Regions from separate parts of the Pantoea sp. CCBC3-3-1 genome, predicted to be linked through region 3. Evidence: predicted binding sites of a transcription regulator. Region 3 holds the regulator's gene; each other region holds the start of a gene.
What was found. The regulator Fur, encoded in region 3, represses iron uptake genes when iron is present. The targets are predictions, from matches to a motif close to ATAATAATGAGAACNACTATCAA.
Positions count from the first base shown of each region.

Region 1: a site for Fur is predicted at 2,226-2,248, ahead of EHV07_RS21890 (TonB-dependent siderophore receptor). Genes of this name have one in related genera too.
Region 2: a site for Fur is predicted at 4,900-4,922, ahead of exbB (tol-pal system-associated acyl-CoA thioesterase). Genes of this name have one in related genera too.
Region 4: a site for Fur is predicted at 4,975-4,997, ahead of EHV07_RS16495 (Nramp family divalent metal transporter). Genes of this name have one in related genera too.

Region 1 is NZ_CP034363.1:4,665,122-4,673,177, forward strand. Features, by position in the region: gene EHV07_RS21885 (ABC transporter substrate-binding protein) at 1-39, opposite strand, end outside; gene EHV07_RS21890 (TonB-dependent siderophore receptor) at 63-2,186, opposite strand; gene EHV07_RS21895 (autotransporter outer membrane beta-barrel domain-containing protein) at 2,342-6,016, opposite strand; gene EHV07_RS21900 (TerC family protein) at 6,567-7,229, opposite strand; gene EHV07_RS21910 (hypothetical protein) at 7,622-8,056, shown strand, end outside.
Region 2 is NZ_CP034363.1:4,228,856-4,236,911, forward strand. Features, by position in the region: gene EHV07_RS19780 (fimbria/pilus outer membrane usher protein) at 1-1,173, shown strand, start outside; gene EHV07_RS19785 (spore coat U domain-containing protein) at 1,170-2,150, shown strand; gene EHV07_RS19790 (MFS transporter) at 2,306-3,625, shown strand; gene exbD (TonB system transport protein ExbD) at 3,670-4,092, opposite strand; gene exbB (tol-pal system-associated acyl-CoA thioesterase) at 4,098-4,832, opposite strand; gene metC (cystathionine beta-lyase) at 5,078-6,271, shown strand; gene EHV07_RS19810 (DedA family protein) at 6,380-7,036, shown strand; gene EHV07_RS19815 (AraC family transcriptional regulator N-terminal domain-containing protein) at 7,058-7,957, opposite strand.
Region 3 is NZ_CP034363.1:1,398,033-1,406,088, reverse strand. Features, by position in the region: gene ybfF (esterase) at 1-96, shown strand, start outside; gene ybfE (LexA regulated protein) at 226-507, shown strand; gene fldA (flavodoxin FldA) at 649-1,179, shown strand; gene fur (ferric iron uptake transcriptional regulator) at 1,554-1,997, shown strand; gene EHV07_RS06670 (beta-N-acetylhexosaminidase) at 2,064-4,724, opposite strand; gene EHV07_RS06665 (OprD family outer membrane porin) at 4,789-6,207, opposite strand; gene glnS (glutamine--tRNA ligase) at 6,441-8,056, opposite strand, start outside.
Region 4 is NZ_CP034363.1:3,536,398-3,544,453, forward strand. Features, by position in the region: gene glk (glucokinase) at 1-101, opposite strand, end outside; gene EHV07_RS16480 (alpha-keto acid decarboxylase family protein) at 276-1,928, opposite strand; gene EHV07_RS16485 (aldo/keto reductase) at 2,137-3,126, shown strand; gene EHV07_RS16490 (DUF2502 domain-containing protein) at 3,283-3,633, shown strand; gene EHV07_RS16495 (Nramp family divalent metal transporter) at 3,697-4,935, opposite strand; gene EHV07_RS16500 (NupC/NupG family nucleoside CNT transporter) at 5,301-6,488, shown strand; gene EHV07_RS16505 (LLM class flavin-dependent oxidoreductase) at 6,678-7,760, shown strand; gene EHV07_RS16510 (ABC transporter substrate-binding protein) at 7,760-8,056, shown strand, end outside.

The DNA.
Region 1 (8,056 bases), 1.7 Mb from region 3:
GCTGACCAGCATCAGCAATACAATCAGCGTTTTTTTCATCGCTTATCCTTGGGCAACGGCGATCAGAAATCGACTGCGGCAGAAACGTAAACCACGCGCGGCTCGCCTTCGCTGACGCGCAGATTACCGCCGCTCGACTCATAATACTCTTTGTCGAACAGGTTGTTGATGTTCACTTTCAGCTGAGTGTGTTTGCCTACCAGCTTGCTGTCCCAGGCAACGAAGGCATCGGCAACGGTGTAGTCCGGCATGGTGAAACTGTTTTCCGGATCGCCAGCACGGTTGCCCACATAACGAGCGCCGCCACCTACGCGCAGTTCGCCCGGCAGCCAGGAAAAGCGCATGCCGTGAGTCAGATAGAGGCTGGCCATATTGGTGGGTGCGTTAACCAGACGGTTACCCACGTTGTCCGGATTGACGTCATCCTCAACGATTTCCGTTTTATCGTGGCTGTAGGTCGCGATCAGATTCCAGTCCGGTGCCAGCTCGCCGTTAATTTCCACTTCTGCGCCCGTTGAGCGCGCTTTGGGAATGTTGCGCGTGCTGCCGTTAATCAGCACAGACATGTCTTTTTCGTCGATGCGGTAGAGCGCCAGCGTGGCGGAAACTGCCGGCACCATCTGCCATTTAGCGCCCACTTCATACGTCGTCCCTTTCTCGGTAGAGGCGACGTTGCCGTCATCATCCGTCTGGGTCGAAGGCGTAAACGAGCGGCTGTAGCTACCGTATAACGAGAGATCCGGCAGCACTTTATAGACCAGCCCCATCTGCGGCAGAAAAGCATCGCCTCTGTCGTTCAGGGTGGTTGCCGGGTTCGACCAGCCGCTGCTGGCCGTCTGGGTATAGCGCTGATAGCGGCCGCCAAGTACCGCGATCCATTTGTCGTTCAGGTGAATACTGTCTTTGGCAAACAGCGAACGGCTGTAGAGATTGGTGCGTAGATTGCTCTGGGCATCGGAGACGGTACTGGCATTGACCGGCGGCTCTTCACCATAGACCGGATCGTACATGTTGAAGGTCTTCGACACCTTGCCGCGATAAGAATAAGCTTTGTAGGTTTCGTTCTGCTCGTAATCCGCACCAAACATGACGTCGTGCTGCATGCCAAAGATTTCCGGGCTGCCGCCAATATCCCAGGAGAGATAAGTGGTCTGGTGATTGAAGCCACGGTTGGCATCTGCACGGCGCGAAACGATGCCGGTCGTGGTATCGATGGCCGTTGCCCGCACTTCATTACTGTCGTAGCGACGCTGCATCCACGCGGAGTTGAAGCGTGTTTGCCATGTCTCATCCAGGTTATAGGCGTAATTAACGTTCAGGCGCTTGTTTTTGCCGTAAGCGTGGTTAGCACTGTCGTCCAGACGTTCGTTATAGGGAATATTAACCGGCTTTTTATTGATAAAGGCCGTCCCGCGATCGACCGGGACGTCGAACTTGTATTCCGTATAGCTGATATTGAACGAGGCTTTTTCACCAAACCAGCTCAGTGAAGGCGAGATAAGCGTATGTTCATTGACGCCAAAGTTGCGCCAGTAATCTTCACGCTGCCGCTCGGCGATCAGACGAAAAGCAAAACCGTTGCCCAGTGGCCCGGTGATATCAACGGAGCCGCTGCCGCCACCCACGCTGCTGGTGCTACCTGCAATGTGCGTATTCCATTCATACTGCGGTTTTTTACTCACCAGATTGATCACGCCGCCGGGATTGAGGATCCCATACAGCAGCGAAGAGGAGCCTTTCAGCACTTCCACGTGGTCGATCGTCGAATCCATCGACAGACCCTGGTTACTGCGTACGCCGTCAATAAAGATTGAGCCATCGGAATTGGAGCCAAAACCGCGCTTAACAGAGCCATCTTCAATGCCGCCCAGCGTATTGCCCTGCGCAACGCCACTGACAAATTTCATGGCGTCATCAACGGTTTTAACCTGATAGTCATCAACCACTTGCCTGGTGACCACGCTGACGGACTGCGGCGTTTCGTTACGTGGCGTTTTCGTTTTACTTGCGGTGGTCGCGGTATCCTGGCTGTAGCTGCCGCTTTCAGCCTGGTCGGCGTTAACCGTTAACGTCTGGCTCTCAGCAGCCACAGCGGCGTGACTGCTGACAAGTGAGAAGATAGCGATTAACGAGGTTTTTCCATGGGTGCGAAAAAGGGTATAAGGTGCTGCGAAGGGTGTTTTCATGAATCTTTGAGCAACTGTTGTTTATATTAATAGTTGCGGATGATAATGATTTTCATTGTTATTAGCAATTTCAAAAATTGTTTCTTCCTTTCGGCAACCGCGTAAAAAATGGGCCCGAAGGCCCACTTGAATCACGTTCAGGCGGTATCTTGCTGTTAGAACTGATATTTGAGGCCCAGGTTTCCGGTATAACCTTCGCTCCCCGGCCCGAAGCTGTGGGAATATTTAACCTGGCTATAGACGCTGAAACGGGGATTAAGACTGGCGCTGACGCCCGCGCTTGCCTGCCAAAACCCCCGACGGACGTCAGGCCTGAGCGTTTCATTATTCATATCAATGCCTGGCGTATGCCCCAGCATCTGTACCACATCGCCCTGGATGTAGGGCTTGATGTTCGCCCCGTCGTAAACCAGCCTTATTCCCTCACGTAGCTGCGCCATCATCAGGTTTTGATCCTTCAGCTTAACGCCGCTGGAGTAGGTTTGACTGATGTTCATATACTGCCCCATTGCCTGAAGCTGAGGTTCCAGCTTCAGTTTATCCACCAGCGTAAAAGGCTTGCCCACTTCCATCGACAACACGGTTGCGTAGCTGTCCATTTTGGCATTGGTTTGGCTGGAGAAGTTGTTGCTGTAGCGGGTGAGCTGCGCAACATTGTCGAGATACGCGCCGCTATCGTTCCAGAAAGTCAGATAGGCGCCGATGCCGTAAGCGTTGGTCTCGATTTTTCCTACGTCCACAGACAGCCCTGCTCGCGCGCTACGGGCCGTGTCCTTATTGCTGCTGGTCTGGTGTCCAAGGGTGATCATCGGACCGGCCGTCACATGCCAGCTTTCTGCCAAATCCTTCTTCAGAAGATCGCCACCCAGCTGAACAAACGCGGTGTTCACATCAAAAGCAAAACGCCCCGCCTGGTAATTATCATGGCGGCCATACACCCTTCCCCACGCCGTGCGATCTTTCTGTGCCGCCCCAACCCGCTCATGCCAGCTGCCGATTGTGGCAAAACCGTAGGCTGAATTGAGATAAGGCGCAATCAGGTAGCCTGCCGTTTCAGCCCTGTAGGTTACTGGTCCGGGCGCTGTCGGGATTGTCGGGGAGTCGGGTTCGGTAGTCTCCGCCGGATCGGCTGGAGTAATCGGCTCAGCGGTGTCGGCCGGGATGGCCGGGTCAGCAGTATCCGCGGGGGTAGCAGGCGTTACGGGATCGACAGGCGTATAGCTCGCCTGCAAATACCAGCTGTTATCGTTGATATTGTTGAGGAAATACTCATAGTTTCCTGCTACAACGCTGTTATTGCGCAGGTTAAAGGTGGCCGCCTGCGCATCGCCAGCCACGTCGACTAATAAAATCCCGGCGCTGGTCGCCGCTCCAAGTCCGCCTTTGTTATTCACCGTCAGCACGTAATCCCCGGACGCGCTGCCGTTAACCTGAATTCGGTCGGTGGCAGAACTGTCGTCACCAAGCTGCGTATTCATTACAAACTGACCCGAGCCGGTCAGATCGCCATCGATGGTTAGCGTACTGAAGCCAGAATCGCCGGTAAAAATAGCGGTGCCTTTGTTCTGCAACAGGTTATTTACGTTTGAATCACCGGTGATCAGCCAGCTGCTGGTATTGTCGAGGATTAGCTGATTAACGTTCTGCGTCGCACCGTTTAACGTTGAACTGTTGGAGAGCGACAGATTAAGCGTGCTGTCGTAGCTGTCCGCAATCACATCGCCCAGTAAAGTCACATTGTTATCCGCTGTAACGTCAGCTTGTGAGTAAGTGATCGCCCCTTCCGACGACGTTGTCGGCTGAATGCTTAATGCCACGCCATCGCCGCCATATACCAGGGTGCCGTTGCTAAGTCCAAGGTCAAGCACCGCGCCCTTAACTAAGACGCCGGTTGACGCTTCGCTGCGTAACGCGACATTATCCAGCGTGATTGTACTTTGCTGGTTGTCCGCGCTATTAAGCACATTCAGACCCACCGCGTTACCGGTTGTTGTCACCGTGCTGTCAGTGAGTTTCATGGTGGAAAGCGAAGCAATGAGTGCATGGGCATCCGTTCCACTGGTATTCAGCGTCAAATTACTGGCAGTGACCGTTGAGGCAGCCGCCGCGTAAATCCCCGCGCTGCCTTCGCCCTGGGTGGAAACCGTATCATTACTGCTCTCCACGGTACTGTTCGCAATGACCATGCCATAAGCGGCATCGCCAGCGGTGGAGAGAGAGATATTTGCCAGGGTGGCAGCGCTGCTGCTATCCGCATAGAGACCGTGCGCCAGCTCGCCAGAAGTCGTAATGGTTGAATTTTTCAGATCCAGGCTGCTGGTTTTCTTGATGTAGACCCCGCGTCCGTTACTGGCTGAGGTTTCTATATCGGTATCCGTCACGGTTAAGGTGCCGTTACGGGCTGCCAGGCCAAAGCTGGTAACACCGGTTGTGGTAATAGTGGAATCATTCAGGGTCAGCTGCCCGCCATCTACGGCCCACGCGCCATAAGCTTCAGTCCCCGATGTGGTAAGGGTCAGATTTTCTCCGGAGACATTCCCACCGGAGACAATACCGTGGCCGGCATCACCGGAGGTGTTGATGGTTGAATCGGTTAAGGTCAGTTGCCCGCTGGTAGCGGTAAACGCGCCATAAGCTTCAGCACCCGATGTGGTAAGGGTCAGATTTTCTCCGGAGACATTCCCACCGGAGACAATACCGTGGCCGACCTCACCGGAGGTGTTGATGGTTGAATCGGTTAAGGTCAGTTGCCCGCTGGCAGCGGTAAACGCGCCATAAGCTTCAGCACCCGAGGTGGTAAGCACGCTATCGGTTAACGTCGCCGTACCTGCCTGTACTTGAATCGCATGAGCCTCGCTGCCTGAAGTAGTGAAGCGGCTGTTGGTCGCGTTAAGCGTCGTTGTGGCATTGGCCAAATTTGCCCCTGCGGCTCCTGTGCCCTCGGTCAGGTAGCTACCGCCTTCGAGAATCGTATTGGACTGCGAATTGATATCCAGCGCGTATCCGCTGGCCAGCGTGGTATGCACGTTGACGTTGGTTAGCGTCATATCACCATTCATTGCCCGCAATCCCACGAAACCAGTGTTAATGGTACTGTCTTCCAGCGTCAGCGAACTTCTCGTCGTGTTGTCGTTTCCGGTACCGTTTCCGACTTTGATGGCGGCTTTAGCAGTGGTCGCAGCATTAATCGTGATGTTGCTGGCTGTCAGGGTACTGCTGTCCAGAAAGAGGGCGTTATCACTACTTGCAGCCTGCTGAGTTATATTCACATCATTCAAGGTGCCGCTGACGCTAAAAAGAGAAATCACCCTGTTGGTTTTTTCGGTTGCGCTGAGCGTCAGGTCGCTGGCTTTTAGCGAACCGCCATTCAGTCTGATACCCTGTGTTAAATTTCCATCCAGTTGTGCAGAGACATCATTGAGTATCAGATCGCTATTAGTCGCCATAATCGCGGCACTGTTGGCGCCTGAGATCGTAAAGCGGCCTGTGTTGATGGTTAAGGTCGCGTTTTCCATATCAACGCCGTGCGCGCTGCCGCCCGCCGTCGTTAATGTTGCATCATTCAGTTCCAGGCTTGAGCCATCACGAAGTTTGGCCGCAAAGGTGCCGCTATCCACCGTCGTAAAGGTGAGTCCCGGATCCGTAATTAACGTGCTGCCGGTTCCTGTCGCATTAAGTGGAAAATCGTCTTTTTCACGGGAGCTGTAGCTTTCAGTAACCTGGTACGTCGATCCATCAGTGACCGACCAGGGGGAAGCTGCATAACTGCAAAGAGGAAACAGCGCTAACGTTAATAAGTTAAGAGAAAAATATTTTGCTTCCATCGCCATAATGCATCCTTTCGTTAATATCCATAATAATCAAAAGTGATGAACGAATTTATCTGTTCTTTTTTGCGAGGAAGGATTTTAAAATCAGCACAATTGCGGCGTTTAACTGATAAAGGCGTAACTGGCGGGCGCCTGATTTTATAATATGAAAGGGATACAGTCCGAAGTCCTTCCCATCAATCACTCTGCCTTCCTGGCGTGCCTATCTTAATGGATTATGTTATCGATCAAGAAATTATTTTTTAAGAAATTACTGCTTAAATTTTTACTAAAATATTCCGTTATTTTTTTAATTTCCCGCCTGCATTTTTTTGAAAAGATAAAATAAATAAAATTAAAACAGCCTTTTCCGTGCTGGAACCACTCCCGTTTAATAAACGGTTAAGACGGTTAATAGCCGATGCACAAGGATTGCTGCTGGCGATGGCTGGAAGAGGATCATCGCCAGGTTCACCGACTTCCCCCCCGCTGCGGGCTTTATCGTCGCTTTGGGGAAGCGAGGCAAAAATCCGGCTGCCGTGAGTGACCGATCGCCTTGTGGATCATCTGACTATCGTCGGGCGAGCGCATTTTTCGCCAGGCCATACAGAACGACCAGCATCGCGCCAACGGTCCCGGCAATGATATGCAGAGAGTGAACAGCGGCGGTGTACCTTAAAATCGCCGGATCGGTGACCAGCATACTTCCGGCAATCCAGCCAATAAGCGCGCCACCCACCATAACAATAAAGGGAAAGCGACCCAGCAGCGCCAGCACCAGTTTGCTGCCCATCATAATAATCGGAATGCTGATAATCACGCCAAACGATACCAGCCAGAGATTACCTTTACCGGCAGCGGCCACCGCCAGCACGTTATCCAGGGACATCACTACGTCGGCCATAGTGATCGTCAGCACGGTTTTCCAAAGTCGGTTATCGCTGGCGATGTCGGCATCGTCTTCTTCGCTGGCCACCAGCTTGCAGCCAATCCACAACAGCAACAGCGCACCGACAATTTTCAGCCAGGGTACCGAGAGCAGATAAACGGCAATCACTAACAAAACGATGCGTGCAATGACCGCGCCTGCCGTCCCGAGCACGATAGCTTTTTTCTGCCGCTCAGGCGGTAATTTGCGGCAGGCCATGGCGATAACGACGGCGTTATCGCCTCCCAAAAGCAGATCAATCAATACGATTTGCAGCAGAATAACGGCGAAATCCAGATAATCCATAACCAACTCTATTAGCAGAAAGCGGGATAATTCCCGGTAGCAGTGAGACAACCCATAGTATCAGACAGTTCACCAGCGATCGTTTCAGGGTAAATTTTTGATTCTCTGAGTAATCTAACTTTAGCATGCTTACTGCAAGGCAGGTTGAGGCCACCTGCGGCTTTGCGAAAGTGATGAACGGTCGAAGCCTGGGGTAGATAAATTCAGGTTCGTGGCTGTTTAGCATTACCGAAAAATCGCCAAAAACGGGTTTTAAAAAATCAAATGTATAACTTGACCTTTCTCAGGAAAACCTTTAAACCTTTTCAAAATAGCAAGATTGCCAATTAGTTTTTTTAATTTAGATAATGGAAGTGGGAACTTAGCTCAACAAGGAAAGTGAGGTAACACGGATGAGTAAGCGTGAAGATATTCTGGATTCATCAAAATTCAGTTCTGAAAAAGAAATAAGGCATGGGCTTATTTACTCGGAAATTCTGGGGTGGCTGGATATGGGACATGCCAGAGGAGACGATATTCGAAATCTTATGGCGCAATTTTCCCAAGGTGAGAGCAGCAATAAAGCCTACTATGAAGTCCGCTATGAACAGACTATGAGGATTAGTCGGTTTGTAACAGGAAGATTTAATATTTGGCAGATAAAAAAAGGCCGTTCATTAAAAGAGCGACAAAGCATTGCATTGGCAATGATGATGAGTACTGCTATAGCATTTGAGAATTGGCAGTCCATGATATGGTTTAATTGGCATACTGATAGCGGTTTTAGCGGGGAAGATCTTATATCCAATCTTTTTGGTTTTTATAGAGTGAATTTCCCACGCAATTAC
Region 2 (8,056 bases), 2.2 Mb from region 3:
AATCAGTACAGCTGGGGGTATCAGTACAATAACAGCCGCTTTAGCCTGGGAATGCAGCATATCATCCGTTCCGCGGGCTTTGGCAATCTGGCGCTGTATGGCGACCGTACCAGCGCCACTACCAATACGGATTACTCCCTTAGCCGCCGCAGCTCGCAGTACAGCGCCAGCCTGTCGCTGAACCAGTATGGCAGCATCGGTGCGGCGTTTATTGATATTACCGCCGGCACCGGCGACCGCACCCAGTTATGGAACCTGTCATGGAGTAAAAACCTGTGGGGCAACAGCAGCCTGTACGTTTCTGCCAGCCGCGATCGGCAGGAAGGCGAATGGTCAGGCGCGATCTCTCTGGTGATCCCCTTTGGCGAGCGCACCAATGCCAGCCTCAGTGTGGAACGCGATGCCCAGGGCGGGTCTGCGCAACGCGTGACGCTTTCCCGCGCGATGCCAACGGATGGCGGCTTTGCTTACGACGCCTCCTGGGCTAATCAGAGCAGCAACAGCGCCTACCGCCAGGGTAGCCTGAGCTGGCGCAATCAGAAAATTGAAACCTCGGCTGGCTTCTATGGCGATGGTGACTACAGTACCGAATGGGGTGATATCACCGGCTCTCTGGTGGTGATGGACGGCAGCTTCTTTGCGGCAAATCAGGTGAACGACGCCTTTGTGCTGGTAAAAACCGATTATCCGGATATCAATGTCCGTTATGAGAATCAGCTGATGGGTAAAACCGATGACAAAGGTTATCTGCTGGTGCCGGGCATCAGCTCTTACTATCCCGCGAAATACGATATCGATACGCTGAATTTACCTGCTGATATGACCACGCCTCACGTAGAACAACGTTTCGCCGTTAAACGCGACAGCGGCTACCTGCTGCACTTCCCGGTTGAGCCTTTACGGGCCGCCAGCGTGATCCTGCACGATCTTAATGGTCAGCCGCTGCCCGTTTCCACGCAGATTATCCGCCAGGGGCAGGACCCCGAATACGTTGGCTGGGACGGTATTGCATGGATGGAAAACCTCAGCGCAGAGAATTCTTTCCGTGCCGTTACGCCCGATGGCCGCCAGTGCGAAGCGGTGCTGCACGTGCCTGGCGGACGTCCGAAATCACTGGAAACCTATGGCCCGCTGACCTGCGCGCTTCCTCCTCTGCCTGGAACATCACCATGAAAAAGTTGCTTAGCCTCTTTCTTCTGTTAATGAGCTGCTCTTTATCATCATGGGCGGCCTGCTCGCTGCCCTCTTCTACTGCCGCCTTTGGCTCAGTCAGCTCGTTTACGGTCAACACTACGGCCAGTAATACTACCGCGACGGTTAACGTAAACTGTGGTTCAGGCAGCGTATTGTCACTGCTTTCCAGCGACTACATCAGGTTTCAGCTCGCCAGTGCATCTTTTACCAGCGGCACGCGCGGCGCGCTGAAAACGGCGAGCACCGGCACGGATGCGATCCCTGTGCGGGTATGCAGTGATTCAGCCTGCACCAGTGAAATGCTGATTGGCGGCACCACCGTTAACTACAGTCAGGCACAGTTGCTCAACCTGTTAGGGGCAGGCGGCGGTCAAAACTTCGCTATCCCACTCTATTTACGTACGCTGACCGGCCAGGTGGTTGCTGCCGGAACCTATACGGTGACGCTGAATATTCTGGTCTCCTATAACATTTGTACCGGCATCGGGGCGCTGGGTCTCTGCCTGGCAGGCAGCCAAAATACCGGTTCAGGCACCGTGCCCATCACGACAACGATGGTTATTTCTAACGACTGCACCACTATTACTGCACCCAATATCAGCTTTGGTAGCGCACCGTTGGTCAGTAGCTTCAATGCGGTCACCCAGTCGATTAACGTCATCTGCACCAAAGGAAGCACCTACACGGTTGGGCTGAGTGACGGCAGCAATGCGGTCAGCTCACAGCGTTACATGGCCAGCGGCAGCAACCGGCTGGCCTATGAGATTTATAAAAGCGGCGGCACGACGCGCTGGGGATCGGCGGGAACGGAACGGGTTGCCAGTAGTTCGGCGAACAGCATTACCACCGATGGCCTGACCCGAACCTTTAACTATACGGCCCGGGTTTTGACCACGCAGGCGACACCGGTTGCCGGGAGCTACAGCGACAGCGTGGTGGTTGATCTCTCTTTTTAGCGCAGCCACGTAGCGGCAGTGACGGGTTACCATGGCATCACTCTGTTAATTTTTTGTTACTAAAGCGATGATTATCAGCCTCATCAAGGGTGAGGCCCGTCACATTAAAATCTGCCCCGGCACGTTAAAAGAGAAGAAAACTGCAAGGAAACTGTATGTCAGCTTTATCTTCTCATCCGAAAAAACCGCAGGGCAGCGCCCGAACTATATTCAATGTGACCAGCGGCAACTTTCTGGAAATGTACGACTTTATGGTGTTTGGCTATTACGCGACGGCCATCGCTAAAACGTTTTTTCCCGGAGACGACCCATTCGCGTCGTTAATGCTTACCCTCATGACCTTCGGTGCCGGTTTTCTGATGCGCCCGCTGGGCGCTATTATTCTCGGTTCCTACATCGATCATCATGGCCGTCGTAAAGGCCTGTTGCTAACGCTGGGTCTGATGGCGATGGGAACGCTCACCATTGCTGTTGTTCCGGGCTATAACACGCTGGGTGCCGCCGCGCCGATCCTGATCCTGCTCGGCCGTCTGCTGCAAGGCTTCTCGGCAGGTGTTGAGCTGGGTGGCGTCTCTGTTTACCTTTCTGAAATCGCGCCCAAAAACCGCAAAGGCTTTTTTGTCAGCTGGCAGTCCGGTAGCCAGCAGGTCGCGGTGATCTTTGCGGCGCTGCTTGGCCTGGGGCTTAACCATCTGCTGGCGAAAGAGCAGGTAACGGACTGGGGCTGGCGTATTCCGTTTTTTATCGGCTGCCTGATTGTGCCGTTCCTGTTCTGGGTACGGAGAATGCTGGAGGAGACGGAAGCGTTCAGCCAGCGTAAGACTCACCCGTCAATGCGTCAGATTGTCCGCTCAGTGGCGAGTAACTGGGCGCTGGTGCTGGCAGGCATGCTGATGGTTGTCACCACTACCGTGATGTTTTACATGATCACCGCTTTTACGCCGACCTTTGGCAAAACGGTATTGATGATGAGCGATAAGCAGAGCTTTTTCGTCACCTTATGCGTTGGCCTGTCGAATCTGATTTGGCTGCCCATTATGGGTGCGGTGTCCGACCGTTATGGTCGCCGTCCCCTGCTCATCCTCTTTACGCTGCTGATGATCGCGACTGCCTGGCCGGTACTGCACTGGCTGGTGGGTTCGCCGACCTTCTCGCATCTGCTGGAAGCTGAGCTGTGGCTCTCATTTTTGTACGCCAGCTATAACGGCGCGATGGTGGTTTATCTGGCTGAAGTGATGCCGGCAGAAGTCAGGGCGACCGGCTTTTCGCTGGCCTACAGTCTGGCGACCGCGCTGTTTGGCGGCTTCACGCCAGCCGTTTGCAGCTATCTTATCCACTCGACGGGCGATAAGGCGATGCCCGGCGTCTGGCTGACGATCGCCGCGGTATGCGGTCTGATTGGCACGATGATTATCAAGCGACTTATTCGCCAGTATCAGGCGAAGCAGTCCGGCGCACCGGTGGTGCAGATGTAATAAAAAAGGCCGACACGTTGTCGGCCCTTTTTTCGTATTGTGATTTACTTCGAGACGGTTTCCATTCCCATCAGGCCAATCTTCAAATAGCCAGCCTGACGCAGTTTATCCATCACGCCCATCAGCGTTTCATAATCAACCGACTTATCCGCCTGGAAGAATATGGTGGTGTCCTTTTTGCCTTCGGTCTGGCTGTTAAGCGCATCCAGCAGCGTCTCGCTGGTTACCGCGTTGTTGCCGATGAACAGCTGCTTATCTGCCTTAATAGAAAGATAAACCGGTTTCTCCGGACGCGGCTGAGGCGCGCTGGTTGAGGCAGGCAGGTTAACGCGAACGTCAACGGTAGCCAGCGGCGCGGCGACCATAAAGATAATCAGCAACACCAGCATGACGTCGATAAACGGCGTGACGTTGATTTCATGCATTTCGCCGTTGCTGTCGAGATCCTCATTCAATCGCATTGCCATGGTGCTTACCCTACCCGCAGTTTCTGCGCTGAGTGCGGACGCTGTGCGTCGCTGCTGGCAGCCAGATCCAGATCGCGGCTTTGCAGCAGCAGGATTTGTGCCGCAACATCACCCAGCGTGGCTTTGTAGTTAGCAATCATGCGAGCGAAAACGTTATAAATAACGACCGCTGGGATCGCAGCAACCAGACCAATCGCGGTTGCCAGCAGCGCTTCGGCAATGCCGGGAGCCACAACGGCAAGGTTGGTGGTTTGCGTCTGAGCAATGCCGATAAAGCTGTTCATGATGCCCCAGACGGTGCCGAACAGGCCAACAAAGGGTGCGATCGCCCCGATTGTGGCCAGGAAACCGTTACCGCGACCTGCATGACGGCTAAAGAAAGCCACACGGCGCTCAAGACGGAACGCGGTACGCTCTTTGATGCCGTCGTTGTCTTCCGAACGTTCGGAGAGTTCCAGTTCGTTTTCTGCTTCTTTCAGCAGCTGCAACGTCAGGCTGTTGGCTTTGAAATCTGTGCAGGTTTTTGCTGCCTCAGGCAGGGAACGGGCAGTGGCGATGGCCTGTTGTTCACGCTTCAGGCGACGTTTCGCCGAGCTTAGCTCTGCGCTTTTGCTGAAGAACAGCGCCCAGGTTACCACCGAAGCCAGCAGCAGTCCGATCATCACCACTTTCACTACGATGTCTGCATGCAGGTACATGCCCCAGACGGAAAGATCCGTCTGCATCAAATCATTCGTCACGCTGTCTCTCCAACGTCAGTTACGGATAGCAAAAAACCAGTGCGGATCATACCAAAATGAAGCCGAATTGATAGTGGTTATCATTACTATTTACCTTTCGCGGCCACTTTTTACACAATCACACGCTTTTTCGCCACGGCCTGCGGCTTTAACTGAAACTTTGTCACTCAGGAAGATGCGTAATTTCGCCTTGTCGCCTGCCGTGTTAACGTTAAGGCATACCTGAGATTTTACAGAGCATACCGATGACTAAACACATTGAAACGGCGCTGATTGCCGCCGGACGCAGCAAACGTTACACCCAGGGTTCCGTGAACAGTGTTATCCAGCGCGCTTCTTCACTGGTTTTTGACAGCGTGGCAGATAAAAAGCGTGCTACGGCGGGTCGTGCCGAAGGCGAGCTGTTTTATGGACGTCGCGGGACGCTGACCCATTTCTCATTGCAGGAGGCGATGACGGAACTGGAAGGCGGCGCTGGCTGTGTGCTTTACCCGTGCGGCGCAGCGGCGGTAGCTAACGCGATTCTGGCCTTTGTTTCTGCGGGTGACAATGTGCTGATGGCCGGTTCTGTTTACGAACCGACTCAGGATTTTTGCACTAAAATCCTTAGCAAGATGAATGTTTCCACCACCTGGTTTGATCACTGCATTGGTGCCGGGATCGCTGACCTGATTGTGCCGGAAACCAAAGTGGTATTTCTGGAGTCGCCTGCTTCCATCACCATGGAGGTGCAGGATATTCCAGCAATCGTTGCCGCGGTGCGCCGTAAAGCGCCGGAAGCGATTATTATGATTGATAATACCTGGGCGGCAGGCATTCTGTTCCGCGCGCTGGATTTCGGTATTGATATTTCGATCCAGGCCGGTACCAAGTACCTGATTGGCCACTCTGATGCGATGATCGGCACCGCCGTGGCTAACGAACGTTGCTGGGCGCAGCTGCGTGAGAACTCCTATCTGATGGGCCAAATGGTCGACGCCGATACCGCCTATATGGCCAGCCGTGGATTGCGTACGCTGGCCGTGCGGCTGCGTCAGCATGAAGAGAGCAGCATCCGCGTTGCCCACTGGCTGGCGGAGCGCCCGGAAGTGGCTCAGGTCAACCACCCGGCACTGCCGCAGTGCAAAGGTCATGCGTTCTGGAAACGCGATTTTACCGGCAGCAGCGGCCTGTTCTCGTTCATCCTGAAGGCCCGCTTAAGCGACGCTCAGCTGGCGGAGTATCTGGATCGCTTTGAGCATTTCAGCATGGCCTATTCGTGGGGCGGCTATGAGTCGCTGATTCTGGCAAACCAGCCGGAAGAACTGGCTGCGATCCGTCCTGCTGGCGGCCCGAACTTTAGCGGAACGCTGGTGCGTTTGCATATTGGCCTGGAAAACGTCGACGATCTGATTGCCGATCTGGCCGCAGGCTTTGCCAGACTGGAAAATTGTCGGTAATAAAGTTAAACAAACGTGCAATACACGGATTAATGCGGCCCGAATCAACGATGCCGCATGCGGTTTACCAGTACAATAATCCTCTTCATGCGCTAAACAGGATTTAAAATGGCAGTCCTTCACGACATCGTTCAGGCGCTCTGGCATCAGGATTTTGCCGCACTGGCAAATCCGGATGTTATCTGGATTATTTACGGCATTATGTTTATCACCCTGCTGCTGGAAAATGGCTTGCTTCCGGCAGCTTTTCTGCCTGGCGACAGCCTGCTGCTGCTGGCGGGCGCAATGATAGCCAAAGGGGTGATGGGATTTATCCCTACGGTTCTGATCCTGACCCTGGCTGCCAGTCTGGGCTGCTGGATGAGTTACTTACAGGGCCGCTGGCTGGGGAATACGCGCGTGGTGAAAAGCTGGCTGATGCATCTGCCGGCGCAATATCATCAGCGAGCCTGGAATCTGTTTCACCGCCATGGGCTGCTGGCGTTGCTGGCGGGCCGTTTTCTGGCCTTTGTCCGCACGTTACTGCCGACGATGGCGGGGATTTCCGGCCTGAAAAATGGCCGCTTTCAGTTTTTTAACTGGCTGAGCGGCCTGCTGTGGGTCGGTATTCTGGTTTCGCTGGGCTATGCAATTAGCCAGGTGCCGTTTATCAAGCGCCATGAGGATCAGGTGATGACCATTCTGATGCTTTTACCGCTGGTCCTGCTCTGCGCGGGACTGGTTGGCAGCATTACGCTGGTGCTTAAACGTAAAAAACGGGCTTAAACAGGCCGCCAGCCGGCCTGCTTACACGCCCTGCCGCATGCGGGTTATCTCCTCACCCGGCGTCACGCCGAAATAACGTTTGAACTCCCTGGAGAACTGCGAAGCGCTTTCGTAGCCAACCCGCATGGCTGCCGCGCTGGCTTTTAATCCTTCGTGCAGCATCAGCATTCTCGCCTGATGCAGCCGGTAGCTTTTCAGATACTGTAGCGGCGAGGTGCTGGTGACCGCCTTGAAGTTATGATGGAAAGCCGACACGCTCATATTCACTTCTGCCGCCAGCAGATCCACGCTCAGATTGTCGGTGTAGTGACGCTCAATGCGCCGCAGTGCACGGGCAATCTGGCTGAACTGCGTATGGCGACTCACCAGCGCCATCAGCGCGCCGCCGCAGGGACCGAGCAGAACGTGATAAAGGATCTCACGGACGATTTGCGGGCCGAGTACCCGGGCATCACGGGGGTTTTTTAGCGCATCCAGCAAACGTTCCGCGGCACAAAGCATTGCTTCGGTCAGCGGCGAAGAGTGGATCCCTCGCGTCTGCGGCTGTGGCTGAAAGCTGTCGTCATCACCAATATCAATCAGCAAATCTTGCAACTTCACCGGATCCACATTGAGCAGTATGCCCGCCAGCGGCGCCTGTTCCGTCGCGAAGGTTTCGCACTCAACTGCCAACGGCACGGTTAGCATCAGATATTCCGTGGCGTCATAATGAAAAATATGGCTGCCGAGATAGCCGGTTTTACGGCCCTGGAACAGAATCACGATGCCGGAAGCGTAAAGCACCGGCGTCCGACCGCTGGGTTGGTTAGCGTAAATCAGCCGGATATCGGGCAGTAACGCCTGAGCAGAGGCGCCGGACGTTACCAGTTCCACCACCTGGCTGGCGAGCCGGGCGCAAAGCGTATTGCGATCCACTGTCATTTCTTTTCCTCGAAATTTTCCCGGTTTCATCATGCCCAATCCGCTACCAATCCTCCAGCATCCTGGAGAAACAGGCAAGAATATGACAGGAACGGGCAT
Region 3 (8,056 bases):
GCCGGCGCGGGTCACTGGGTGCATGCAGAAAAACCTGATGCTGTTTTACGCGCTATCAGCCGTTTTTTTGCTCAGCAGAAACAAAAAGGTTGTTAAAAAGCTAAATCATTGTCGTCACGACTTTCACTGGGGTATGATGGCGCGCTAAAATTTTGTCGCTGCCTCAACGACAGTGACATCATGGCTCAATCCATCAGAACTCCAGCCTTTCAGTATCACGATTCTATGGCAAAAGAAAACACGGACCGCACCACGATCGATCTGTTCGCAGATGAGCGTCGCCCGGGACGACCGAAAACCAATCCGCTGACGCGTGATGAGCAGTTGCGTATCAACAAACGCAATCAGCTTAAGCGTGATAAAGTGCGCGGGCTGAAGCGCGTGGAACTGAAAATGAACAGTGACGCGGTTGATGCTCTGAACCAGCTTGCCGAGCAGCGTAATATGAGCCGCAGCGAGCTGATTGAAGAAATGGTGATGGCCCAGCTGGCCCATCCTGAGCGCTAATACGCTCATACAGCGGCAAAGCACAAAGCGACAAATGCGGACGGATTACTGATTTATCCCCCTGAATCTGTCTGCTATCATTGCCGTTAACACAAGCAGGCTAGCCGCCTCCATTATAAGTTTTAAGAGGTTATTAACATCATGGCAATCGTAGGCATTTTCTTTGGCAGCGATACGGGCAATACGGAAAACATTGCAAAAATGATCCAGAAGCAGCTCGGTAAAGAGGTTGCGGAAGTTCATGATATCGCTAAAAGCAGCAAAGAAGACCTTGAAGCCTTTGATATTTTACTGCTGGGCATCCCAACCTGGTATTACGGCGAAGCCCAGTGTGACTGGGACGATTTCTTCCCTACGCTGGAAGAGATCGACTTCAACGGTAAGCTGGTTGCGCTGTTTGGTTGTGGCGATCAGGAAGACTACGCAGAATACTTCTGCGATGCGATGGGCACTATCCGCGATATCATCGAGCCTAACGGCGCGGTCATCGTCGGTCACTGGCCAACCGAAGGATATCATTTTGAAGCCTCTAAAGGGCTGGCGGATGACAATCACTTCCTCGGCCTCGCCATCGATGAAGATCGTCAGCCGGAGTTGACCAACGAACGTACCGAAAAGTGGGTCAAACAGATTTATGAAGAACTCCAGCTGAAAGAGATTCTTGAGGCATAAGGAAAGGGCCTGATGTGCGAGCTATCTCACATCGGGTCACTGTTTTTTCCTATAGAAGTAATAGGTACATATTTGTAACTTTCATCTGCAAAACTGTAGAATAACGCCATCGGTCACCCAGCTCATCAATATGCCTTACGCCCTGGCGGCGGCAGCGATGAGGCAGCGCGAAATGTTAACTCAGCGAAAATGGGTACTTGCTTTCCCGGACGTAACGACTTTTCATCCTTACTTCCCTCAACGGTTGCGCAATCCCGCTGTGGTTTCTATTTCGAAGCATCAGTTCTATAATGAGACGCTCAGCTTTTGCGTCGACCGATGCTCAGGGCTTTTCAGCCACTTAGTGACTAGCAAAGTAACAGGACAATATCCGCATGACTGACAATAACACCGCATTAAAGAAGGCCGGCCTGAAAGTCACGCTTCCCCGACTGAAAATTCTGGAAGTGCTTCAGGAACCAGAGAGCCATCACGTCAGTGCGGAAGATTTATATAAACGCCTGATCGATATGGGCGAAGAAATTGGTCTGGCGACGGTTTACCGCGTTCTGAACCAGTTTGACGACGCGGGTATCGTGACCCGTCATAATTTTGAAGGCGGTAAATCTGTTTTCGAACTGACGCAGCAGCATCATCACGATCATCTTATCTGCCTGGACTGCGGTAAAGTGATCGAGTTCAGCGATGAATCAATCGAAACCCGTCAGCGTGATATCGCCGAACGTCACGGCATCAAGCTCAGCAACCATAGCCTCTATTTGTATGGTCACTGCGCAACCGGCGACTGCCGCGAAGACGAATCACTGCACGATAAGTAAGCTGTGCAAGTAAAGAACCGGTGAAATTCACCGGTTTTTTTTCGTCTGCTGTTCAGATTTTGTAAATCAGTTTGTCAGCGTTTCACTCCGGCTAAAGCGCTTGCCGTCGCTGCTGACCGCTCTCACCATCGCCTTCCCCTTCACCTCAGGTTGCGCGGCCTGGTCATAGCGCTGCCAGCTTTTTCCCTCGTCAAGCGAGTAGTCGATAGCAATCCCTGGCAATGCGATGTTGGCTTCCAGCTTGCCAGCAACGATGCGTGCGCCCGGCACCGGCAGACGGTAGTGAATACCTGATTTATCCAGTTTTGCCAGCTCACGCTGCCCCAACAGATTAGCAAATCGCTGCCAGTCTTTTCGCTGCGCCTGGTGGTCAACATGCGCTGTTTCCCCACCGATATATTCTCTGCCCGGCTGATAATCCTGCTCCCATGCAGCCCGATGCCAGGCCCGCTCGGCAACCGAAACAACGCGAGGAAAGATCATATATTCCATCTGATCGTCGGTCCGCACGGTTTCGCTCCACAGCTGGGCGGATAAGCCATAAGCGCCCGGCCAGGCTTTATCCGATTTCGCGGAAAAAGGTTTGCCGTCGCGGTCTACGGAGGTTTCTGCGTTTTGTGGCAGGTTATTCGGCGCAAAGCTGAACATTTTACGCTCATCGCTAAAGCGCGTTCCCCAGTAGTAACCGCGCTCCAGCGGATTCACCTCATACGGAAAATCCATATAGACATAGTCCGGGTTAGAGACAATGACCTGATAACCTTTGTTCGCCCAGTCATTGGCTGAATCAAAGCCGCCCCAGTACAGCGTATCCCAGAAGTTAACCGCAACGTGCTCCGTGGCAAAGGCCTGAGAACTTTCGGCATCCTTCAGGCCATCCTGCCACGCCTGCATTCTGCCAATGCCGTGCTGTTTCACCTGCTGACTGACCTGTCGCGCAAAGTAGCTGGGCAAATGTTCCATGTCCTCGACTTTGCCATCTTTGATCATGGCCTGACAGACCTGTGATTTCGCCCACGGCTTATCCTCTTTACTCATGTCGAGCAGGCCGGTTCCCGCAACAGGTTTATTTATATCGGAATAGCCGGTGCCGAAACGAATATTTTTGGCCTCGTCACCGCCAAAGTGCCAGGTGTTGATCGGCTGCCCGGCTTCACGATGCATCGCCTGGATTTCACTGATGACTTTATCGGTGAAGCGCAGGGACGAAGCCAGGCAAGGATTAAGATAGCTGGTACGATCGTAGAGCTGTACTGAAGTCGTATTCGAATTATCGGTCGGATCGACCAGACGATACTGGGAGGCTTCAGCGGTTTTCCCTTGTGCCATTAGCCTGTTATAACGTGCCTCCATTGAGATGACGGCTGCGCGCGCGTGCGCAGGCATGTCGATTTCCGGGATCACTTCAATGCCACGCGCCGCCGCATATTTCACTATCGCGATATAATCCTGACGGCTGAAATAGCCGCTACCGTTGTTATCACTTTCCGGCCCTGAACCCAGCTGCGGCAGTAAACAGCGTTGCTCGCTGAGATCGTGACAGCGTTTACTGCCTACCTCGGTCAGTTCCGGCAAGCCGGGGATCTCAATTCTCCAGCCTTCATCATCACTAAGATGGAAATGGAACACGTTGATTTTCCAGGCCGCCAGCTGGTCTAACATGCGCATTATCGCGGCTTTGCTGTGAAAGTTACGAGCCACATCCAGGAAAACGCCACGATACGCAAAGCGTGGGGCGTCACTGGCTTGCAAAGTGGCGATTTTCGCACTGCCGTCGGCAGGAAGCAGCGAGAGGATTGACTGCAAACCATAAAACACGCCGCTCTGATCGTAACCGACCACTTCCGCTTTTTCTTTGCCGATGGTCAGATGATAACCACCCGCAACCGCCAGCGTTTTGCTCAACGTATCCCCCGCAATGCGGGTGGAAATTTTATAGCCCTTCTCCTGCTCTTTCAGTCCCAGTAGCTCAAAACGTTGTTTTACCGCCAGCGCTTTATCAGCAGAAAGCGCAGCCAGATCAAGCCTGACGCCCTTTGACAGATCGGCATCCTCAGGCAGAATGTTAACCTGTAATGGCGTTGGTACAATCTGCCCTCGCAACGCTGAAGCAGGAAGCGGGATCACATCACTGTTTTTCTCAAAGCGGCTGGCAGCGTCCATCAGTACATTTTTATCATCCGCAATACGCTTCCACCGATCGCCGAAAGGCTCGACAAAATTCGTTAGTGTTTCCGAATCAGTGCTGGTGATAACTTTTGGCCTGGCATCCCCCGACGTGACATACCAGCGCGGCATCACGTCAGTGATAAACAGCTGCCAGTATTCATTAATTATCGGGATTTCCACCGATTCACCCGCCGCAAAACCTTTGAATTTTTCTGTAGGTTCCAGTCGCGTTAAGTCCCCAACGATATGCACCATGCGGAACTGGTCGTTTTCCACCTTCAGCGTTTGATGAACGTTAGACATGTAAATTGCCCAGTCCCGACTGTTTATCGCCGGACCTGGATTCGTTAACGTAATGGTAGCCCGGTTACAGGAGGCCCAGTCGGCACCCAGTGCAGCACAATCCACCCCGTGCAGTGCGGCCTGATTATCGGTGACGTTATACTTCACATCGAATTGACTAATCCGATCGACAATTTTCTGGTCCGCAAGCGCGGCATGAGTTCCTGATACTGACATCAACGCTACTGCAACAAGACTGGCTTTGAACCTGTTCATCCGTATTCCTTGTCCGTGAGTAAGAGATTTATTCGATTTCCTGCGCAACATGCCGCACCGGCGCTTATGGCCTGCCCGGCTCAAAAATAGTGAAAGGTGCCATCACAATGAATTTAAGGTCTTTTTCATCCTGGAAAATGTTGCCGTAGCCGCCGCCCCAGCTTGGGATATCGGAATGATTTTGATAGCGGGTATAATGCAGCTTGAATGAGGTGCCTTTGATCGGCCCTTGCTGCACGTTATAGAGCAGATCCAGATTCCAGGCAGACTCTTTCAGCCGGCTGTGTTGGTCATAAAGCGGATTCGTTGAGGGTCGCGCATCCCAGCCGTAGGCATATGACGTTCCAACCGCCCAGCCCGGCAGCTGCCAGTTTTTCAGATCATACATCACGCCAGCGAACAGGGCTTTTTCACCATTGGCATTGAAATCCGAACGCGAGTCCCACCACACGTCAAGCCGTCCATTCGAGCTGGCATAACCGGGCGTCATGCGTTGCAGAAAAAACCCCTGATTGCCGTTGGCTTTGACCATCGTCCCTTCAAGACGAAAATCGAGCGGACCTGCCGTATAGCCCAGCGTCAGTGCCTGTAACCAGGCCAGCCCGTCATACACGTCGTTAGGGTTAGCCGCCCCGCCATGCTCTTTGTCCTGTGCGCCGTAAAATTGCCAGCTGGCGCGAAGATCGTTTCCTGCAACCGGGAAGGCCCAGGAAACCTTACTAAAATATTGATCCATGTAGTCAGCGGCCTGACCCAGTGCGCCTTCAATAATTAAATTGTTTTTAAAATCATATTTAGCGCCAATGGAGTGCAGATAAGATATGCCGGTTTTTCCGTCAGCTTTACGGAATTGATACATATTGCGATACCATGGCGCTTTATATTCATCGCTCCACATATAGGAAACAGACAGCGCGCCCGCTTCCGCGAAATCATATATTGCACCAGCTTCTATTCCCCGGTAAGTTCCGGGCAGAAAGCTCCAGTGCGGGGCCAGTAATGTTTGCCCAGCGGGCTGGATATAACCAGCACGTAACCAGTAATCCTGAATTTTAACTTTTACCGCCGCTTTATAAATAGTTGCGCCGTTTTTATCACCGCGCCACTTTTCATCCCAGCGGGTTTTGGCATCGCTAAACGCAATCTCGTTAGGTGCCGCTGGCCCCTTCCCTGACATTTCCATTACGCCAAATGCTGCCAGATCTAAGCCAATGACATCTGCTGCATAACCCGATGAGAAGTCGAGACTGCCATTAAAAGTAGAATGATGAAGATTCTGTTGATATTGCCCATAATGGTTACTGGCAGGATCCGTCTCTTTACGTTCACGATGACGTTGCCAGTAATAAAGATTTGCGTTCATTGTGCCATCATCAATAAATCCAGCAGCTTCTGCCTGAGTGGAATAGAGCGTTCCACTAAAAGCGATGACTGAAACGATAGCGATGCCCAAAGAATTTCGAAAAAAAACAGAATGCTGCATATAAAAATCCTTTTTCTTATAAAATATTTAACTAAAAAAAATATTTTAATTCCCATCATGAAAGCTTCCGACATACTATTTTTCGCGGCGCGAATTATCAATTAATAGTGATATTTTAATGAGAAAAATATGACCAAAAACATGTTATATTTTTATTGTAAGAGATGAGTTAATAAAATGAAGTGAAAAAAAACGCGACCCGAGGGTCGCGTTGTTCTGCTCAGCAAGAGTATTTACTCGCCGGTTTTTGTCCAGGTATCACGCAGGCCAACCGTACGGTTAAACACCAGCTTGCTGCTGGTAGAATACAGGCTGTCAGCACAGAAATAGCCCTCGCGCTCAAACTGATAAGGGCTTGAAGGCTGCGCCTGTTGCAGACCAGGCTCGACGAAGCCCTGACGGATAACCAGCGACTCCGGGTTAATGGTCGTCAGGAAATCTTCTGCCGCAGCCGGATTCGGTACGCTAAACAGGCGATCGTAAAGACGGAACTCAACGGGCAGCGCATGTTCAGCAGAAACCCAGTGGATCACACCTTTTACCTTGCGGCCGTCAGCCGGATCTTTACTCAGCGTATCAATATCGCAGGTGCAGAACAGGCAGGTGATATTGCCTTCTTCGTCCTTCGCTACGCGCTCTGCTTTAATCACATAGGCGTTGCGCAGGCGAACTTCTTTGCCCAGCACCAGACGCTTGTAATGTTTATTAGCTTCTTCACGGAAGTCAGCACGATCGATGTAAATTTCACGACTGAATGGCACTTCACGCGTTCCCATTTCCGGTTTATTCGGATGGTTCGGCATGGTGAGAATTTCTTCGTGATTCGCCGGCAGGTTTTCAATGACCAGCTTCAACGGATCGAGAACCGCCATCGCGCGCGGCGCATTTTCGTTAAGATCGTCACGGATGCAGGATTCAAGCGACGCCATTTCAACAATGTTGTCCTGTTTGGTCACACCGATACGGCGACAAAACTCGCGGATAGACGCGGCAGAATAGCCACGACGGCGCAAACCGGAAACGGTTAGCATGCGCGGATCGTCCCAGCCTTCAACCACTTTTTCCGTCACCAGCAGGTTCAGCTTACGCTTGGACATGATGGCGTATTCGAGATTCAGACGTGAAAATTCGTACTGACGCGGATGAGCAGGGATCGTGATGTTGTCCAGCACCCAGTCATACAGACGGCGGTTATCCTGGAACTCCAGCGTACAAAGTGAATGCGTAATCCCTTCCAGCGCATCGGAAATGCAGTGGGTAAAATCATACATCGGATAGATGCACCACTTGTTGCCGGTCTGATGGTGTTCAGCAAACTTGATACGGTACAGAACCGGATCGCGCATTACGATAAAGTTGGAAGCCATATCAATTTTGGCACGCAGGCAGGCAGTGCCCTCGGCGAACTCACCGTTACGCATTTTTTCAAACAGCGCCAGGTTCTCTTCAACGCTGCGATCGCGATAAGGACTGTTTTTACCCGGAGAAGTCAGGGTGCCGCGATATTCACGGATTTGCTCCGGCGTCAGCTCATCAACATAGGCCAGGCCTTTGTTAATTAACTCGACGGCGTAATTGTGCAGCTGATCAAAGTAGTCAGATGAGTAACGGACGTCGCCACTCCACTCGAAGCCCAGCCATTGCACATCGTGTTTGATTGACTCAACGTATTCCAGATCTTCTTTAACCGGGTTGGTATCATCAAAACGCAGGTTACATTGCCCCTGATAATCTTGTGCGATACCAAAGTTAAGGCAGATAGATTTGGCGTGGCCAATGTGCAGATAGCCGTTTGGCTCCGGCGGAAAACGGGTCTGCACGCTTGTGTGCTTGCCGGTCGCCAGATCTT
Region 4 (8,056 bases), 2.1 Mb from region 3:
GAGAACGTTTTGGCTTGTGAAATGGCGCCGTTCTCAACATCACACAGCGCCAGGCGAGCGTTGGTGCCGCCGACATCACCTACCAAAGCATACTTAGTCATTATTGTTTTGCTCCGCTTACGTCATTTGTACACACTATAAATTTCCCCCACTCAAACAACAACGCCCACCAACCGAAAGATGAGCGCAAAATCAAGCTGCGACCGCCTACCATACCTGCACTGGCGGCCTTTTCCCACGGGCATCAATCTGAATTCTGCCGCTGGTGCAGAATTTCAGGCGGAATTACGTTGATTCAGTGCTCTGGTAACGGCTTCAAGCAACGGTGGTACGTCCAGCGGCGGCAATATTACCTCGACCAGTGACAAACGCGAGCTTTGCGCGATCACCTTCAGTACCTCCGTTAATTGTACTGTTTGCGTCACTCGCCAGCTCTGGGCCGTGCACGTTTTGCTCATCGCCTGAGGTAGCTGCGTCCAGTTCCAGGCCGCGATATCATTGTAGCGTTGATGTTCACCATGAATAGCCCGTTCGACCGTGTAACCGTCGTTATTCAGCACCAATATGATCGGCTTCAGATTGTCACGCAGCATAGAACCCATTTCCTGCGCGGTTAACTGTGCAGAACCATCTCCCACCAGCAGTACGACGCGCCGTTCAGGGCAGGCAATTTGCGCACCATAAGCTGCTGGCAGCGTATAGCCAATCGAGCCCCACAGCGGCTGGCTGATAAAGGTAACATCTTGCGGTAAACGCAGAGCGGCAGCGCCAAACGCGGCGGTCCCCTGATCGGCCAGCACGATATCACCGGGCCGTAAAAAATCCTGCATTGCTTGCCAGAAGGTATTTTGCGTGAGGGAATCGGAGGGTTCATCAACCAGCGCAGGCGGCGCAATTTTACGTTCTGGCCAGCCTCCTGCGTGCTGCTTTAACAGCTTATGCAGAATAGCGATTGCTTCGCTCATCGGTACCTGCGGGAAATGCGCGTCTCCTACACGCGCGCTGTTAAGGCCAATCGCAATAGTGTTCGCGGGATCGATTTGGTGGGTAAAACCGGCAGTAATGGTGTCAGTGTAAATAACGCCAACGGTAATAATGACCTCGTTTTCTTCAATGATTTTCTGGGTGTTGCCCGCGCTGGCTTTACCGGAATAGGTTCCGGCGAAGCCAGCCTGCTGTTCCGGCAGCACGCTTTTTCCCATCAGCAGCGTGGCAAACGGCAGTGGGATATCCGTCACCAGCCGGGCCAGCGCCGCTTTTTGTCCGGCGCGATCCGCCAGAAAATCAGCCAGCAGCGCTACGCTATTGGCCGCAGACAGCCTCTTCTCAGCCGCTGCGGCGAAGGCATCCAGTTTGCTTTTGTCGACGTCATGGCTCAGCGGCAACGGTTGTGCTGGCGGCTGGATGCGGGCCTCCGCCACGTCGGTGGCTAAAAAGAGATAAACGGGCCGGTGCTCGCGCAGCGCCACCACGATCAGCCGATCGATTTCTGCCGCCGCGTTTTCAGGCGTCAGCTCCGCCTGAGCCACGGTCACTTCTTTATACATACGCTGAAAGTGGCTGAAATCGCCATCGCCCAGCGTATGGTGCAGTAAAAGCCGGCCTTGTTGTGAAGTTGTCGAGGGTGCCCCAACGATATGTATGACGGGCACATACTCCGCATAGCTGCCTGCCACGCCGTTTAACGCGCTAAGTTCACCTACGCCAAACGTTGTCAGTAGCGCAGCCGCGCCGTGACAGCGTGCATAACCATCCGCAGCGTAAGCCGCGTTCAGCTCGTTGGCACAGCCTACCCAGCCAATGTCCGGGCTGTTAATAACGTGATCGAGAAATTGCAGATTATAGTCACCGGGTACACCAAAAAGATGGCCAATGCCCGCCTGATGCAGCCGGATTAACAGGTAGTCTCCAACGGTCAGATTTTGCATGATTTTCCCCTTATTAAAATAAGCGCTGTAATCAGTATCGCCGATTATTTCGCCTCTATTTACAGCCGGTCTTCCCTCAATCTGGCAAGCGAACGTTACGCCTGAGACTTTTCCGTAAGTTGCGATCTGTGGCGCGAATCCATTTGGTGTAACCGTATACACTGCTACGCTCATTTTTACCCCGGTCTTTCAGCACAGGAACTTTTTTATGGTTTATCAGCCCGATGCACAGCGCTACCAGACAATGTCCTACCACCGTTGTGGAAACAGCGGCCTTAAGCTGCCCGCCATTTCGCTGGGGTTATGGCATAATTTTGGCGACAGCACCCGCGTCGATAACAGTCGCGAACTGCTGCGCCACGCTTTTGATAACGGTATCACCCACTTTGATTTAGCCAATAACTATGGTCCGCCACCGGGTTCAGCCGAACAGAATTTTGGCCGGATTTTGCGTGAAGATTTTCACTCGCTGCGTGATGAACTCATTATCTCTTCGAAAGCCGGTTATACCATGTGGGACGGGCCGTACGGCGATTGGGGCTCGCGTAAATATTTGATAGCCAGCCTGAACCAAAGCCTGAAGCGCATGGGCCTGGACTATGTTGATATCTTCTATCATCACCGCCCGGACCCGGAGACGCCGCTGGAAGAAACCATGACCGCGCTCGACCATCTGGTACGCCAGGGAAAAGCGCTCTATATCGCGCTGTCAAACTATCCGGCAGCGCTGGCTGAAAAAGCCATTGGTATCCTTAATCAGCTCGGCACGCCTTGCCTGATTCATCAGCCAAAATATTCTATGTTTGAACGCGCGCCGGAAAACGGCTTGCTGGATGTGCTGACTGAACAGGGCGTCGGCTGTATCGCCTTTTCACCGCTGGCGGGCGGTATGCTGACTGACCGTTATCTGCACGGGATCCCGGATGATTCGCGTGCCGCCAGCGGCAGCAAATTCCTCAGTGGGGATCAGCTAACGCCGGAGAAAATGGCGAAAGTGCGCCAGCTCAACGAACTGGCTAACGCGCGCGGGCAGAAATTATCGCAAATGGCGCTGGCCTGGGTGTTGCGCGGCAACCGCGTCACGTCGGTGCTGATTGGGGCCAGTAAAACCAGTCAGATTGACGATGCTATCGGCATGCTTGCCGCGCGAGACTTCAGCCAGGCCGAGCTGGAACGCATTGAGGCCATCCTCGCCTGAGCCCTTTCCCGCCGCGCCCTGCGGCGGGATTTTTACAGATAACTCCCAATCTCATTACCTGCGCTGCTTTTCAGAACTTCCCAGGCGAAACGTTCGCAATCTCTTTATAATACTGGTACCCCAGCGGAGCAGGTGTGCCGTTGATAAGGAGATATAATGAAACGTTTGATGCTTATTGCCACGTTACTGGCAAGTTTGTCCCCGTTGGCAATGCACACAGCGCACGCCGACAGCGCCCGAATTTTTTTAGCACCGGGCGTCTCGCTGCAATTAGGCGATCGCGATCCGCGTGGTCGTTACTGGGACGGTGGTCGCTGGCGCGATGGCCGTTACTGGCATAATAACTATCGCTATGGTGAAGGGCGCTGGTGGCGGCACGAACAGTGGCGTCGTCATGAAGAGATGCGTCGTCGCCACGAGTGGCAGCGTGAACAGCGATGGCATGACCGTGAACGCCACCGTGAATGGCGCCATCACGAACGCGAGCGTCATCACGATCGCTGGTAATGATTATGACACGGCCTGTTCACGGGCCGTGTCATGTTTTTCCGGCATGGAGTATGCCGTCGGTTAAAACCCTCTTGCCATGGCCACCAGCAGATAGAAGTTCAATGCAATAACAATCACCACTATCACCTTACCGACCGCCTGCATCAGGCGGGAGTTAACCATATCGCCCATCAGCTCGCGATTGCCGGTAAAAGCCAGCAAAGGGATCAGCGCCAGCGCGATGCCGAAGCTTAGCAGCACCTGGCTCATGACCAGGATGCGGGTGGGTTCCCAGCCAGCCATAATGACGATAAACGAGGGAAGCATGGTTACCACGCGGCGTACCAGTAGCGGAATGCGCACGTGAATAAAGCCCTGCATCACCACCTGCCCGGCCATGGTGCCCACCACCGTGGAAGAGAGACCCGCGGCCAGCAAGCTTAAACCAAACACCAGCGCGGCCGCGCGTCCCAGCAACGGATCCAGCGTCAGATAAGCCTGATCGAGTTCAGCAATGCCCGTATGCCCGCTAAAGTGGAACGCGGCGGCGGCAGTCGCCATCATCGCCAGGTTGACGAATCCGGCAATAGTCATGGCAATAGCCACGTCCAGTTTGGTCGAAGAGTAGCGTTCAGAACGCGTATTACCGTTGGGATTTTGCGTCAGTGAGGAATGTAAATAGATGACGTGCGGCATGATCGTTGCGCCCAGCACCCCGGCGGCCAGCAGCACGGCATCTGCGGTTGGCAGCTGCGGGACGGCAACGCCCTGAAGTAAATCGACAATTTTCGGCTGCGAAAAGAACAGCTCAATGACATACGCCGCCGCGACAAACAGCAGCAGGCCGCCAATCACCAGCTCGAGCGGTTTCTGCCCGCGACTTTGCAGCATCAGAATCAGGAAGGTCACTACGCCAGTTAGCACAGCGCCCTGTAACAGACTGACGCCAAAAATCAGCTTAAAACCGATGGCTGCACCAATAAACTCCGCCAGGTCGGTCGCCATGGCGATAATTTCCGCCTGTATCCAGTAAAACCAGACGGCAGGACGCGGAAAACGATCGCGAATATGTTCAGCCAGGTTTTTGCCTGTCGCGATCCCCAGCTTGGCGGACATCAGCTGAATGACCATCGCCATGATGTTGGCCCAAACCACTACCCACAACAGTTTATAGCCGTAGGATGCGCCCGCCTGAATGTTGGTCGCGAAGTTGCCTGGATCGATATAGCCGATCGCCGCAATGAAGGCTGGCCCCATTAGCGCAAATTTAATTTTACGGGAACTGCGAATGGTTCGTTCCGCAGCGCGGCCTTCGAACATAAACATACTCCTGCTGATACACCTGAAGTTATTATTGTCTTTTAAATGATAATGATTATCAAGTGCATTTAGATAGGTTATTTTTATCGCTGTGATAGCCTGCGCTATAAAATATAGCATTGGCTATACTTTTAGACAAAGTATGTCATTCCCAGTCGATACGCAACAAGTTAAATCTAGGTTAAAAGGAATAACCACACAAGTTATTTGGTGTTTTTTTGAACATCAGCCCGCGCGTTCGGGAAAGGAAAATATCAATTTTGTGCGATAGGTAATTATTATAGTGAGGCTTTAGTCTCGTTTTTCTGCAACTTGTTACATAGAATATGCAGCGAAATATAACAGCCTTCAAATTTGGAGCAATCATGTCCCGCATTCTGCATTTTGCTTTGGCGATGGTGGTCGTGACGCTGCTGGCCCTGCTGGTGAGTAGCGATCGAAAAAACATTCGCGTACGTTTTATCATACAGCTTCTGGTGATCGAGGTTCTGCTCGCCTGGTTCTTCCTGAACTCAACGATCGGTCTGGGCTTCGTCCAGGGCTTCGCTGGCTTCTTCGATAAGCTGCTGGGCTATGCTGCTCAGGGAACTAACTTTGTATTCGGTAATATGAGCGATAAAGGCCTGGCGTTCTTCTGGCTTAACGTGCTCTGCCCTATCGTTTTTATCTCTGCGCTCATCGGTATTTTGCAACACTTCCGGATCCTGCCGGTGGTGATCCGGGCTATCGGCACCGTGCTGTCTAAAGTTAACGGCATGGGCAAACTGGAATCCTTCAACGCGGTAAGTTCGCTGATTTTGGGACAGTCAGAAAACTTTATCGCCTATAAAGATATCCTGGGCAAAATGTCGCAGCGTCGCATGTACACCATGGCGGCAACGGCGATGTCGACGGTCTCCATGTCCATCGTTGGCGCCTATATGACCATGCTCGAGCCGAAGTACGTGGTGGCGGCCCTGATCCTCAATATGTTCAGCACCTTTATCGTGCTTTCGCTGATCAATCCTTACCGCGTGGAAAGCGAAGAGGACCTGAAGCTCAACGATTTGCATAAAGGACAGAGCTTCTTTGAAATGCTGGGCGAATATATTCTTGCCGGTTTCAAAGTTGCGGTGATTGTAGCCGCCATGCTGATTGGCTTTATCGCGCTGATTTCCGCGGTCAATGCCCTGTTCTCCACCGTTTTCGGCATCAGCTTCCAGGGCGTGCTGGGCTACGTGTTCTACCCGTTTGCCTGGGTGATGGGCGTGCCCGCACACGAAGCGCTACAGGTTGGCAGCATTATGGCGACCAAGCTGGTTTCCAACGAGTTTGTCGCCATGATGGACCTGCAAAAAATTGCCGGTACGCTGTCACCGCGCGGTGAAGGCATCCTCTCCGTGTTCCTCGTTTCCTTTGCCAACTTCTCCTCAATCGGGATTGTGGCGGGTGCGATTAAAGGCCTGCACGAAGAACAGGGCAACGTGGTTTCACGCTTTGGTCTGAAGCTGCTGTATGGATCAACGCTGGTCAGCGTGCTGTCTGCATCGATTGCCGGTTTGGTATTGAGCTAACCGTCTTTAACCGTGTTCGTCGACAGAAAAAGCGGATCCAACAGGATCCGCTTTTTTTATGTCTGCTGCCGGTGAATAGCTGTTTTGCATCTAACGTCAGCAGATATATGAATTTCACAGCAGGCCCTTGCGATAATAGGGTTTTCTCTTCCGTGCCGGCTTGCCGGCCTTCCCTTCGGAGAGTTAACCATGAGCATTCAGTTTCTCGGCATGATTGGCCACCGGCTGGCATCGGAAATCATTCCTGCCAGTGGCCCCGTTTTCGATAAGCAATATATCGCGGATTTTGCCCGCGCCCATGAAGAAGCCGGTTTTGACCGGATACTGGTGGGCTACTGGTCCGATCAACCTGACGGTTTTCTGGTCACGGCGCACGCGGCGGCCCATACGTCGCGCATTAAATTTTTGCTGGCTCACCGCCCAGGCTTCGTCTCACCCACGCTGGCTGCCCGTAAACTGGCGACGCTTGACCAGCTTACCGATGGCCGCCTGGCGGTACATATTATCAGCGGCGGCAACGATGCCGAACAGCGCCGCGACGGTGACTATCTCAATAAAATTCAGCGCTATGAACGCACCGACGATTTCCTCAGCGTGTTGAGAAAAAGCCTCTCTTCTGAGCAGCCTTACGATCATCAGGGCGACCATTATCAGGTTGAACAGGCATTTTCCGCCGTGAAACCGGTGCAGGCTAACCTGCCCGTCTACTTTGGCGGTTCCTCACCGGAAGCGATTGAGGTTGCCGCTCGCCACGCCGACGTGTTTGCCTTATGGGGCGAGCCGCTGGCCGGTGCGGCCGAAACGGTGCGTACCGTGCGTGCCGCCGCCGCCCGACACGGCCGTAAAATCGGTTTCAATATCTCTTTCCGACCGATTATTGCCGCTACCGAAAAAGAAGCCTGGGAAAAAGCAGAATATATTCGTGAAACCGCCCGTCAGAAACTGCTGGCGTCGGGTCACGATTTTGGCCTGCCGAAGCCGCAAAGCGTCGGTGCGGAACGCCTGATGGCGGCGGCCAACGAAGGCGACAGGCTGGATAAGAACTTATGGACCGGCATCGCCAGGCTGGTTGGCGGCGGCTATAACTCAACGTCGCTGGTCGGCACGCCGGATCAGGTCTCCGATGCTCTGCTCGATTATTACGATTTAGGCATTGAAAGCGTACTCATCCGCGGCTTCGACCCGCTGAACGACGCGCTGGATTATGGTAAAGAACTGATCCCGCTGACGCGGGAAAAAGTTGCGGCTCGCCGTATTGCAAGGAGTGCCTGATGCGTTTGTTCGCCGCCGTGCTGTTAACAGCCATCGCCACCTCTGCGGTTGCGGCTGAAAAGGTCACGCTGCGCCTGGGTGACGTAAAAGGGGATCGCTTTATCTCCCTGCGTGAATCCGGCGAGCTGAATAACCTGCCTTATGACTTAAAGCTGACCTCCTTTGATTCCGGCGCGCCGGTGCAGGAAGCATTGAACGCAGGCGCGCTGGACGTTGGCTTTACCGGCGATCTGCCCTTCCTGTTTGTTTATGCCGCAGGCGCCCCGGTAAAAGCGGTAGGTGCCTGGAAAAATAAC